DNA from 4 places in the Cytobacillus pseudoceanisediminis genome. Region 2 is predicted to be linked to each of the others. Evidence: riboswitches for the same ligand, from Rfam matches in the RefSeq annotation. Region 2 holds a riboswitch; each other region holds the start of a gene.
The links. Region 2 has a riboswitch for S-adenosylmethionine ahead of M5V91_RS15500 (homoserine dehydrogenase). Riboswitches for the same ligand answer to the same signal wherever they lie in the genome.
Positions count from the first base shown of each region.

Region 1: linked by a shared signal. The riboswitch ahead of M5V91_RS10580 (O-methyltransferase) and the one ahead of M5V91_RS15500 (homoserine dehydrogenase) in region 2 are both predicted to bind S-adenosylmethionine.
Region 3: linked by a shared signal. The riboswitch ahead of metK (methionine adenosyltransferase) and the one ahead of M5V91_RS15500 (homoserine dehydrogenase) in region 2 are both predicted to bind S-adenosylmethionine.
Region 4: linked by a shared signal. The riboswitch ahead of M5V91_RS09880 (Na+/H+ antiporter NhaC family protein) and the one ahead of M5V91_RS15500 (homoserine dehydrogenase) in region 2 are both predicted to bind S-adenosylmethionine.

Region 1 covers NZ_CP097349.1:1,980,677-1,983,887, reverse strand. Annotated here, with positions in the region: gene M5V91_RS10585 (coiled-coil domain-containing protein) at 1-931, shown strand, start outside; SAM riboswitch class I at 1,005-1,111, shown strand; gene M5V91_RS10580 (O-methyltransferase) at 1,217-1,621, shown strand; gene M5V91_RS10575 (hypothetical protein) at 1,639-1,794, shown strand; gene M5V91_RS10570 (PH domain-containing protein) at 1,818-2,201, shown strand; gene pdxR (MocR-like pyridoxine biosynthesis transcription factor PdxR) at 2,236-3,211, opposite strand, start outside.
Region 2 covers NZ_CP097349.1:2,889,975-2,893,185, reverse strand. Annotated here, with positions in the region: gene yhbH (sporulation protein YhbH) at 1-183, shown strand, start outside; gene M5V91_RS15510 (general stress protein) at 241-855, opposite strand; gene M5V91_RS15505 (NUDIX hydrolase) at 1,059-1,697, shown strand; SAM riboswitch class I at 1,772-1,873, shown strand; gene M5V91_RS15500 (homoserine dehydrogenase) at 1,986-3,200, shown strand.
Region 3 covers NZ_CP097349.1:5,023,172-5,026,382, forward strand. Annotated here, with positions in the region: gene pckA (phosphoenolpyruvate carboxykinase (ATP)) at 1-910, opposite strand, end outside; gene M5V91_RS26860 (thiol-disulfide oxidoreductase DCC family protein) at 1,130-1,504, shown strand; SAM riboswitch class I at 1,610-1,735, shown strand; gene metK (methionine adenosyltransferase) at 2,061-3,211, shown strand, end outside.
Region 4 covers NZ_CP097349.1:1,847,020-1,850,230, forward strand. Annotated here, with positions in the region: gene M5V91_RS09875 (exonuclease SbcCD subunit D) at 1-180, opposite strand, end outside; gene M5V91_RS09880 (Na+/H+ antiporter NhaC family protein) at 360-1,643, opposite strand; SAM riboswitch class I at 1,730-1,834, opposite strand; gene M5V91_RS09885 (DUF421 domain-containing protein) at 1,996-2,580, opposite strand; gene M5V91_RS09890 (cold-shock protein) at 2,698-2,898, opposite strand.

The sequences.
Region 1 (3,211 bases), 910 kb from region 2:
AGGCAAGGATTGGGAGATCCGCTTTAAGAATGAAGTCTTAACTACGCTTGATCATATGGATACGAGGCATTATGCACATATTCAAAGTGTTGTCCAAAACATGAAGCGCTTCTCACAGAGCGGCTTAGAGCAGCTGGAACGCGATAAAGAACGGGCAGAAAAGGCGCAAAACTTCTGGGCAAGCCGTGCGAGTATGAAGGTGATGAGTATTTCGGAAGCGATTCGCTCGATGATTGCGAAAATGAAGCTGAAGAATGAACGGGGGTCTTTCCCACTCGTCCAGCTCAAAGAAGACATCCTTCCTAAAAAAGCGGAAGATATTGAACCTTTACTGAAACAGCATTTTGTTTCGGCCATTAACAAAATTACGAAACGATTCGAGATGATTGATGACCATAATCTGGAGCTGGATCAGGAAATCAAACAGCTCATCAGTGATGAGCAGATTTTATTTGTCTCCCTCAGGAATCGTTACCCGGAACTGCTGGTATATAATATGCGTACTGATAATGCCTTCATGTATGGAAAACCGCAGCGTGAGCATTATTCAACCTGGCAGACGATCAACCAGGGTTCAAAGACTAAATCGGATGGCAGCGGCGGCCAAAAGTTATCTGCCCGCATGGTCATGATGATGATGCTTCTTTCGGTTAAGAGTGAAACTGATCAAAGCTGGGTTCCGTTAGTCTGTGATAATCCGTTCGGACAAGCGGCTTCTGCCCATGTGCTTGACCCGATTTTCGCTGTAGCTGATAAGCTGAAGTTTCAATTCATCGTCGTTACTCCGCCTGAGTTGGTAAAAACAGAGATCAGCCAGAGGTTTGATGCGTACTATAAATTGGATTTCATCCGGGAAAAAGGGAAAGAGATTGTGTCGGATACGATTGTACCGGCATTTCGAATTTATCAGGGAGAGGAAGCAGTTCATTAGATTAAAAGAATTAAAGTATTGCCATCTTGCAAAAAATATGCAATACTTGGTTGAAAATAATATTTTATACAAATTCTTATCCAGAGAGGTGGAGGGACTGGCCCTGCGAAGCCTCAGCAACCCCTGATTATGTCAGGAAGGTGCTAATTCCAACAGAGTTGACGCTCTGGGAGATAAGAGGTCGTTTTTGATAATAAAGGCCTCTTATAAAGAGGCCTTTTTTTGATGTTCTTTTTAGGTTGATCTCGGTTTAGATAATAACGAAGAAAGAGGAGGAAAAACAAAATGGAAAACAGTGTTATACAGGTACCGGAAGCATATTCGAGAATATTACAGGATTCTGATGTGCTGGGTTTCGGGCAATCATGTGATCGAAAAACAGGGTTTTTACTAAAGGGGCTGGCTGCCTCCAAACCAGGAGGAAGCTTTTTGGAGCTGGGCACAGGTACGGGGGCATCTGCTTCCTGGATCATAGATGGGATGGATGAAAGCAGTAAGCTAACGACCGTTGACATAGATTCGACAGTTCAATCCATCGCGAAAAAAACCTCGGGTATGACAGCAGAATTACATTTTGCTGTGAGGACGGAGCAGCTTTTATTCAAAACCTGTCGGAAAGGTTCGATTTTATTTTTGCAGATACGTGGCCAGGGAAATTCGAGCTTCTGGACAAAACCCTGGATCATTTAAATATCGGCGGTTTTTATGTGATTCATGATGTGTTTCCGCAGCAGAAATTGCCTGAAGAATTTCGGATCAAAGCCACTAAACTCCTGAAAACACTGCAGGACAGACCTGACCTGGACATTACAGAATTGGATTGGTCTACTGGGCTGATACTGGCAGTGAAGACAGCGGTTTGATAGTTTATTAAGGGGGACGTTCCATGAGTAGCGTTAAAAATCAGGTTAAACATGTATTGTATGAAGGTGAAACCATTATTGAATGTCTAAGCTGTTCATTAGTGGCTCATTTCTGTTTAGCACCGCATCCAGGCTTCTTTGCGGCAACAAACAAAAGACTGCTGTTTTATGGAGTTCCTGCATCAGGAACAACCAAGGATTTAGTTGAAGAATTTGCGTATATCAATATAACTTCCATTGAAGAAAAAAGGGGAATCACCGGCAGGCATATTCATATGTACTATAACCAGGACTTGTATAAATTTCAGCAAATCCAGGGGATGAATATGTTTGATTTTATGGCAGCGGTTAAGGAAAAGATGTGTATGTTTGTTGCTTCGGCAAAAGAGCGTTATCCCGTAGGATAAACGCCCTTTTAAATTGTGGAATTTATAGCTTAGCTTAGTTGCTCAGACAACTTTTCCATGATTTAGCGATTAACTGGACTCCTCTCTCAATCTCGTCCATCGAGGGTGCGCCATATCCAATCATCACATGATGGTTTGGCTTGTGCAGCTGATACATAGGCGAAACAGCATCGATTTCAACACCTGCCGACTTTGCCAGTTCAATTGCTTTCGCTTCAGTCAATTCTTCGGGTAATTTCACGATGATATGCAAGCCCGCTGTATCTCCAATGATGTCAAAGTGGTCTCCTAAGTGTTTTGACAGGCTTTCTATTAAACAGCTCCGCTTGGATCGATATAACGTTCTCATTTTTGCTATATGAGATGTATAAAGTCCTTCTTCCATAAATTTTGCAGCAGCCTGCTGATCGATTCTTGAAACATTCGTCTTTTGGTAACCATTAAATTTTTCAAAGTCTTGCTGCAGAGATACTGGCATAATCAGATAGCTGATCCGAAGTGATGGCAGCAATGTTTTTGAAAAGGTGCCAAAGTACAGTACCCGCCCGGTTGAATCCAAATGGGACAATGCCGGGATTGGTGCCCCTTTGTAGCGGAATTCAGAATCATAGTCATCCTCGATAATATAAGCGTCCTGTTTGATTGCCCAATTTAACAGCTCAATCCTTCTGGCAATAGACATAATTGTACCGGTAGGGTATTGATGAGCAGGTGTCGTATACAATAATTTTATTGGCTCTTCAGCATCAGGCACACAGCATCCATCCTCATCCACAGAAATCGGATAACAAGGCAGCTGTAATTGATCAAAAACAGATCTTGCCCGAATAAAACCTGGATCTTCAATCCCGATGGCTTTCCGCTTAAAAAACAAACAGACATTTAACAGCTGCGGCTGAAATCCGCTGAATAGATACACTTGTTCCGGCTGACAGGCTAGCCCTCTAGCTTGCTGAAGGTATTGTGCAATTTGAACACGCAAAGAATATTCACCCTGCCACGGGCCATTG
Region 2 (3,211 bases):
GTGTCCAATATGTTCGGGTACGGTGAGGTCAACCAGTATAACCGCCACTCGACCTTGATGTCAGCCTATAAAAATATTAAAAATGAGGATTTCCGCTATTATATCCTTAAGCAAAAAGCAGATGTATTCCATGCGATGAAGAGTTTCTTCAAACAGGAGGAAGATAAGAAGAAGTATGCTTAAGAGAGGGGAACCTCTCTTTTTTATTCGGGAAAAAAGACCCCACACGGGGGCCCTTTGCTATTTGTGCCTTTCCTTTGTAAGCCGATTATCCCAGTTTAATTCAGCACTGGTTTTCACAACTTCAGACTTTGGTGAAACATGAACACGAGTAAATTCCTGATTATCGGCAGCACATGAGCTACCGGATTTATCTGCCAGTGTTTTGATATCTGTTTCATGGACAACTTCCCGTGCTGAAGCGCTTTCGAGGTACCCTTCTGAGTCTTCAGCACTGACCCTCTGATTGCCTTTCTGGGTAGTGGGATAGTTTCCGTAGTAATCCGCGATTAAGACATATTTTCCATCAAACACCATACTTGCGTATTTATCCAGGTCATGTTCATCAAACCGTATACCATCTTTTTTATCAGGATCCATTCCTGAACTTGTGGCTGGATCTTCTCCCATAAAAAGGGCTTTCACTGAATCAAGAAAGCGCTGATTGCCGAGCTCCTGGGATCCGACTATTCGTAAGTTCACTCCATGATTGTCTGCAAAGCTTTCAAGATTCGCTCCATCTTTTGAAACAATCACCAGGTTGTCTTTCTGATACCCGTTTGACTCTGCCCCTTCAATAGCTTCTCGTAGCTCTTCCTGTGTAGCATACCCGCCTATTAATATATTTTTCTTCATATTTTCACTCCTCATGTCATATTATATTTTCTATTTCCCCTGATTTGCAGGAGGAGAAACTTTCTTTTTCTTTTGAAGGGCGGACAGTTAGACTGTCCTGTATCATTACATGGTACAAGCCGTATGAATTAATAAAACACAGTAAATACAGTATGATAAAGATGTAGCCAATAAATTGGAATTTCTGCTGGAGGTGGGGGTATATGGAGATTGAAAAACTGGCTAAAAGGTTAAGTAACAGGACCCCAGTCATTTTAGGGAGTGAGCGATTTTCGAAATTCGCTATTTTGCTTCCGCTTGTTGAGATAAATAAGGAAACACATGTCCTTTTTGAGGTGCGTTCACTTACAATGAGAAGGCAGCCTGGGGAGGTCTGTTTCCCCGGGGGAAGAATAGATCCGGAAGACAGGGATGAGGAGCATACGGCTATCCGTGAGACCTCAGAGGAACTTGGTGTAAACGAAGACAGCATCACAGATGTGTCCCCGCTGGATTACATGATTTCCTTCGGACAAATTATTTACCCTTATGCAGGCATTATCCATAATCCTGACCAGATCGTGCCAAACCCTGACGAAGTAGAAGAAGTTTTTACCGTGCCTCTTTCCTTTCTAAAAAGAGTAAAGCCGGAAACGTATCACGTGAATTTTAAAGTAGAGCCCGAAGAAAATTTTCCTTTTGACTTGATTGCCGGAGGTGAAAATTACAATTGGCAGACAAGGAAAGTAGAAGAAGTATTTTACTTTTTTGAGGATAAGGTTATTTGGGGGCTCACTGCCAGAATTCTTAAGCATTTTCTTGAAATCATTATTGAAGATTTCGAGGAAAATGAAAGCGGTTGAAGAAAAAATTTCAAAAAAGGTTGACGAAGTCCTTATAAATGTTTATGATTCATATAAATTGAATACTTAGAAACTTCTTATCAAGAGAGGCGGAGGGACTGACCCTATGAAGCCTCGGCAACCAGCATTTATGCACGGTGCCAAATTCAGAGGAATACATTTTCCGAAGATAAGAAGGCGGAATGAACGGAATGTAAATTCAAACCCCTTCTTGTCTGTAATAGACGGAAGGGGTTTTTTGTTTTTATAGGTATCTGCTCTTTAAATATTAACCAGGGGGAATGAGAAATGTCAGCGTTAACGATCGGGCTATTGGGGTTTGGAACAGTTGGAAAAGGAGTGTATGAAACGATCAGCAAACATCAGGGAAGGCTTCAGGCGATATTCGGGAAAGAAGTGAAGGTCTCCGCCATCCTTGTCAAAAATGTGAGTAAGCATTCTGTGCCTGATGATGACGTGCTTTTAACTGATGATTTTCAAGAAATTATTGAGCTTCCCAAGCTTGATGTCGTAATTGATGCCATTGTTGGCAGGGAGCCAGGCTATACGTATTTGCGCCAGGCAATATTGAGAGGATGCCATGTCATTACTGCAAATAAGGAGATGTTTGCATTCCATGGAAGTGAGCTTGCGAGGCTCGCAAAAGAACATAATGTATCATTAGGATTTGAAGCAACAGTCGGAGGCGGAATCCCAATAATTCAGACTATCAAGCAGCTGCTGAATGCGAACAAGATTGAACGGATCGAAGGTATATTAAATGGCACGTCCAATTTCATTTTGACAAGTATGCGCGAAGAGAACTTATCATTTGAAGAAGCACTGAAAATAGCTCAGGAAAAAGGATATGCAGAAGCCGATCCCAAAAACGATATCGAGGGATATGACGCTTTTTTCAAAGCGGTTGTTCTGAGTGAGCTGGTGTTCGGGAAAGCACCGGCGCAGGAAACATCTGTTAGAGAAGGCATTACTGACATTACAATTGAACAAATCCGTATGGCTGACTCCCTGGGACTGAAATTTAAACATGTAGCATCGATTGAGAGGGAAAAAGATGCTATCCGCTGTACTGTAAAACCGGTCCTGACAGCGGAGGCACATCCCTTGTACAGAGTAGAAGGAGTGCAAAATGCAGTTTCAATTGATGCGGATATAGTCGGGAATATCAGCCTGCAGGGTCCTGGAGCCGGCATGTTTCCGACAGCCAGCGCAATTATTGAAGATTTGATTCATGTAGGCAGAACAGATATTCCTTCAGTCTTTGAGGAAGGCAAGTCGGAATGGACTGTTCTTGACGAGCCAGTTTGGATTATTTGGGGTGATGCTAATGCAGGATTGCCTGAGGGATGTGAAATAATCAGTAAAGTGTCAAAAGATGTCTTCATCTTTAAGGCATCATTGGAAGCTGTGTCATTATTAGATACATCAGATTTGAAGGCTTATCAGGTGCTTGGAGACTATGCTCCGGCTGTAAAGGAAAATAAACAGGTACAGACGGTATAACCTGAAAACAT
Region 3 (3,211 bases), 2.1 Mb from region 2:
TTTCGCTGTTTACTACCACATTTTCCAATACAGCCCCAAATCGGATAGCATCAAAAATTTGCGGTTCTTTCTCACGGGATAAGTTAATGCATTTCGCATAGCAGCCGCCTTCAATATTGAAGACGCCATTTGCTGACCAGCCATGCTCGTCATCCCCAATCAGCTTGCGGTTAGGGTCTGCAGATAAGGTTGTTTTCCCTGTTCCGGATAAGCCGAAGAATAAAGCAACATCTCCTTCACGACCAACGTTCGCGGAACAGTGCATAGGAAGGATCCCGTTTTCTGGAAGCATATAGTTCATAACAGAGAAAATGGACTTTTTCATTTCGCCTGCATATTCAGTACCACCGATTAAAACAGTACGGCGCTCGAATGAAATGATGATAAATGTTTCGGACTTTGTGCCGTCAACTGCAGGGTCTGCTTTGAAATTAGGAGCAGAAATGACTGTGAACTCTGCTTGATGATCCAATAGCTCGTCTTCTGCCGGACGAATGAATAACTGATGTGCGAAAAGATTGTGCCAGGCATATTCATTAATTACCTGGATTGGCATGCGGTGCTTTTTATCTGCGCCTGCGAAGCCTTTGAAAACAAATACTTCTTCTTTTTCTTTTAAGTAGTTGATTACTTTATTATAAAGATTAGAGAATGCTTCTTCAGAGATAGGCTGGTTTACGCTGCCCCAATCCATTTTATCTTTATTTGATGCTTCTTCAACAATGTATTTATCTTTAGGAGAACGTCCTGTATACTTTCCTGTAGTAGCGCGTACGGCGCCAGTAGAGGTAAGGGACCCTTCATTGCGGTTTAAAACTTTTTCCACAAGCTGAGGAACGGATAATTGCACTTGAATGTTGCTGCCATTTAATAATTCGCTCAATTCGTTTGATATGCTTACAGAGTTCATCTGATGAATACCTTCCTTTTTTCCGATTTTTTTATGAAAGTGATTACATCTCGAAATTAGTATAACACATTAAAACGATTAGTCTATACTATTACGAAACTTTTTTATTCATGTTATAAAAATGTCATAATTGGACATGCAATTCCACTTTAATCACCTTATAACTGATATATGTTAATATAGAAGAAAGTGTTAATTTTAACATGGGACTGATCTAAAATGAAGACAATTGCCCTCTATGATGAAACTTGTTCTTTATGCAAGGAAACAAAGAAGATATTTAAAAAACTTGATTGGCTGAATAAAGTGGTATGGATTTCTCTGCAGGAGTATGAAAAAATCCCGGATTCTCTCTCGTTTTCCAAGCATGACCTGCGCAGAGAGCTTCATATTATTACTCCATCGGGCGGTGTGAAAAAGGGTTATTCTGCAGTAAGGAGACTGCTGTTCCTCTTTCCTGCCTCCTTTTTAATCAGCCTCCTTTTATATCTCCCATTGACGCCAATACTGGGCGATCCGATCTACAAATGGATTGCTAAAAACAGGCATAAATTTCTAAAGAAAAAATGTGATGATGGAAGCTGTTCGCTGTAAGCATGGAGCATAATTTTCAATGCTGAAATTTTACTGTTAAAAATAATGAAAACTTGTTGACATGATTCGATAAAATACGGTATGATTCAACCTTGAACGGATACTCTCTTATCCCGAGCTGGTGGAGGGACAGGCCCTATGAAACCCAGCAACCTGCTAAACCTGCTAAAAGGCATTTATCAGCAAAGGTGCTAACCTGACGCAAGGACGTAATTCCTTGAACGATAAGAGTGAAAGGCGCGAATCGATTTGCTTTCAACCTTTTCACTATTGAGAAGGTTTTTTATTTTGCACAGGCAATGGGATGAACGGCTTTTGGAATGTACTATTTATGTGAGTTTTTAGCAGCTTGCAGAGAGGCATAAGAAAAGATGGATGCCTGGCTTTCTAGCCAGCGATGCCTATTTTTCTAATAAAAACTCCATGTTTATTTCATACTACTAAGGGAATGAGTTCCGTATCAAACAGAGATCCATGAAATGACAGGGAAAAGTTCTTTTCCGCTTCCCCATTTCTTAATTCTCGCTCAATTTTCTATTTATAAGGAGGAAGCCAGATGTCAACAAAGCGTCGTTTGTTTACTTCTGAATCAGTTACTGAAGGTCATCCGGATAAAATCTGTGACCAAATTTCTGATGCAATCTTAGATGCGATTTTAGCTAAAGATGCGAATGCCCGTGTTGCTGCAGAGACTTCTGTAACAACTGGACTTGTATTAGTTGCAGGTGAAATCACAACATCTACATACGTAGATATTCCAAAAATCGTTCGTGAAACGGTAAAAGAAATCGGTTATACCCGTGCTAAATATGGTTTCGATTCCGAAACATGTGCAGTTTTAACTTCCATTGATGAGCAGTCAGCAGATATTGCAATGGGTGTTGACCAGGCTCTTGAAGCAAGGGAAGGACAAATGAGTGATCAGGAAATCGAAGCAATCGGTGCAGGGGACCAGGGTTTAATGTTCGGTTTTGCATGCAACGAAACGAAAGAGCTAATGCCTCTTCCGATTTCTTTAGCACATAAACTTTCCCGCCGTCTGACTGAAGTTCGTAAAGAAGAAATTCTTCCTTACCTTCGTCCGGACGGAAAAACTCAGGTAACGGTTGAGTATGATGAAAATGACAAGCCAGTCCGCATTGACACAATCGTTATTTCTACCCAGCATCACCCTGAGATCAGCCTGGAGCAAATCCAGCGCAATCTTAAGGAGCATGTTATTAACCCGGTTGTTCCCAAAGAACTAATCGATGAGAATACAAAGTATTTCATCAACCCAACAGGACGTTTTGTAATCGGCGGACCTCAAGGGGATGCAGGCCTGACTGGACGCAAAATCATTGTTGATACTTACGGCGGATATGCCCGTCATGGCGGAGGCGCGTTCTCCGGTAAGGATCCTACAAAGGTTGACCGCTCTGCTGCTTATGCTGCTCGTTATGTAGCGAAGAACCTTGTGGCAGCAGGTTTAGCTGAGAAAGTGGAAGTTCAGCTTGCTTATGCGATTGGTGTAGCACAGCCAGTGTCGATTTCTGTTGATACATTCGGAACAGGCAAAGTCGATGAAGATGTACTAGTTGATCTAGTTAGAAAGCACTTTGATCTTCGCCCTGCAGGAATTATTAACATGCTTGGCCTTCGCCGCCCAATTTACAAGCAGACAGCTGCTTACGGACACTTCGGACGTACAGATGTTGATCTTCCTTG
Region 4 (3,211 bases), 1.0 Mb from region 2:
TACAGCATCAGTCGGAGGTACGGAACGGTCATATAAGTCTCCTGCAATAACGACTGCATCCGGCTTTTCTTCCTCTACCACATCAATAAATTGATGCAAAAAATGACGCTGATCTCCGGTCATATATACACCATGGACCAGCTTGCCCAAATGCCAATCAGCGGTATGGATAAATTTCATATCTAACACCCTCTTTTCCTTGCCTGAGATTCTTTCTGCAATGTTACCATTATACCAAATCAAAAAACGGCAATGGCTCAGCAAAATTTGACAGAACATTCGTTCTAATTATATCAAAGATTATTTCCAAAACATAGCATTATTCGAAAAGAAAAAGAGCCCAACAAAGGCTCTTTCATCTATTGCTTTTTTAGCTTAGGGAAGTTAATCAAAATGGCTATAACACCGCAAATGCCAATTAATATTGGATAAATGGAATATGCCATGATGCTCACCGGCGAAATGGCAGCGAGCCCGGAAGCAGCCAGCATCTGTGCCCCATATGGGATAGTCCCTTGTACAAAACAGGCAAATATATCAAGAATACTTGCTGATTTACGTGGGTCAATCTCATATTGATCTGCAATTTTTTTGGCAAGCGGCCCTGCAATAATGATGGCAATTGTGTTATTGGCTGTAGATAAATTTGTCAGGGTGACAAGTGACGCAATACCAAATTCAGCTCCCCTGCGAGATTTTATTTTGCTTGTAGCCATGTGAAGCAAGTAATCGATTCCGCCATTAAATCGGATGATCTCAACCAATCCGCCAATGAGGATGGCAATTATCGCAAGGGTCTGCATACCAGCCATTCCTTCAGCAACCATTTGCAGGAATGAAACAAAGGTATAGCTGCCGTCTGCAATTCCGATCAGCCCTGCAAGAAGGATACCCCCGCTAAGGACAAGAATGACATTCATGCCAAGCAAAGCTGCAGCCAATACGCCAAGATAAGGGACTACTTTCAAAAAGCTGTAATCCCCGCTGGTTACCACGCTTTCCTGACCTGCTGTTAAAATCCCAAGAATCAAAGCCGTAAGCAATGCAGCAGGCAGGACGATTAAGAAATTCACACGGAATTTATCGGTCATTCTCGTTCCTTGTGTCCTGACCGCTGCAATGGTCGTATCAGAAATGACGGAAAGATTATCCCCGAACATGGCACCGCCTATTATTGCTGCCATGGCCAATGCGACGGAAATATCGGTCTCCGCAGAAAGAGCTACACCAATTGGAGCGAGAGCTACAACTGTCCCCATTGATGTTCCCATTGATAATGAAATAAAGCATGCAATGATAAAAATTCCGACCATAAGCAGATTCTGCGGGATAAAAGAGAGTGCAAGGTTCACTGTTGAATCAACTGCACCCATACCTTTAGCTGTACCAGAAAAGGCCCCTGCCAGGATAAAAATGATGGACATTAATATAATATCGGGATGACCTGCCCCTTTAGTGAATATCTCTACTTTTTCCATGAATGGCTTTTTTCTGTTCATTGCCAGTCCTATTCCGGCTGTAGCGGATACACTGACAATGATTGGAATGCTATTGAAATCTCCTGTTGCTATGCCGCTTCCAATAAAAATTAGAAGGAAAGCCAAAAGCGGCAATAATGCCCAGGGATTGCCCTTGTTTTTCATTAAAAATCTCCTCTCCGAATGGATTTTCCAGCAAAATAAAAAGACCTCTTCAAGCAAGAAGAGATCTTAACAAATCAATCGTTCTCTTCTTATCTGCCAAGCACCTATGCTTGCTGGATTTGGCACAGCGCTCTATAGAGCCCGCTGCCGAGACATCTTCGGGCCAGTCCCTCAGTCTCTCTTGATAAGTGATTTATATGAAATTATTCTGAAATAACTCACGTTTGAAAATTATACAGGAAACTCGCGAAACTTCAAGCACTTTTTTGTTATAGATTAAGAATCTGAATAATACTTTAAAAGGGGAAAGATGGGGATTATGAATTTAAAAAAGCCGCAATGCGGCTTAAAATTAGTGCAGATCTTTTGAATTTGGCGGGGAATGCCCCTTTTTCAGCTCCTGAAATATATCACCTGATGCTTGTGGTGCAGGCTGAACGGGTGACTGCAAAATCATTTCTCCTATCAGCCTTTTAAATTCTCCAACAGTCAAAGGCTTCGCATCATTCATTAACTCATACCCAAGCTGTCCATTCGGTTCAAGCGTAGCCATTTTGACATCTGAAATTTTTGTGATTCCGTTGGTTCTAAGCCTCATTTCCAGCTGATCAGCTGTAAAGCGCAGCTTCCTCATATTTGCTGTTTTTAGCTTCCCATCCTCAATCACAATTTTGGATTTGCCCGTTATAAATTTTTCAATAAAATTAAACTTTACCTGCAGATATTCCATTAATATTAATGATCCGATTAAGATAGCTGCTGCCACAATCGTTTTCCAAACACTTGTCTCAATGATCGGCTGAATGATAATGGTACCTATTGAAATCATCACAACTGTTTGAGCTAATGTCATTTGCGAAATGGATTTTCTTCCGGCCACACGTAAAAGCAATACCCCTGAAAAAATTAAAAGGACTGATTCCCATAAAAAATCCATCTTATACCACCTTCCCTTTTTCCCATAGGTTGTGGCATAGCATGTACTTATATACAATCGTTGATAAATAAAACAGCCTGACCAAATGGCCAGGCTGTTTTTGTATGGGTCTGTCGATTATAGTTTAGTTACGTTAGCTGCTTGAGGTCCGCGTGCACCTTCAACAACTTCGAAAGAAACTTCTTGGCCTTCTTCTAAAGATTTGAAACCTTCAGATTGGATAGCAGAGTAATGTACGAATACGTCGTTTCCGTCTTCACCTTCGATGAATCCGAAACCTTTTTCAGCATTGAACCATTTTACTTTACCGTTTTTCATGAAAAAATCCTCCTATTGGCTAGAAAAAGCCATGTGTAAATTCACCATATACACGCTTATAACTTTACGTTCATTACTCATCCAGACCATTGCCTAACGGTTGAAAAAGCAGCTAGCAAAATATAACACGATGCATAACGGCTGATTCAAATTTAGCACTTATAGGAAGGAATGTCAACTATACCACCCGTTTGCAAAAGGAATTTTCAAACTATTTCGTCTTCCGCGGATTCCAAAATGTGTAAATCTATCATGATATATCTACCATTTTAGAGACAATCAGACAAACAAATTATATGATGCATTCATAAAA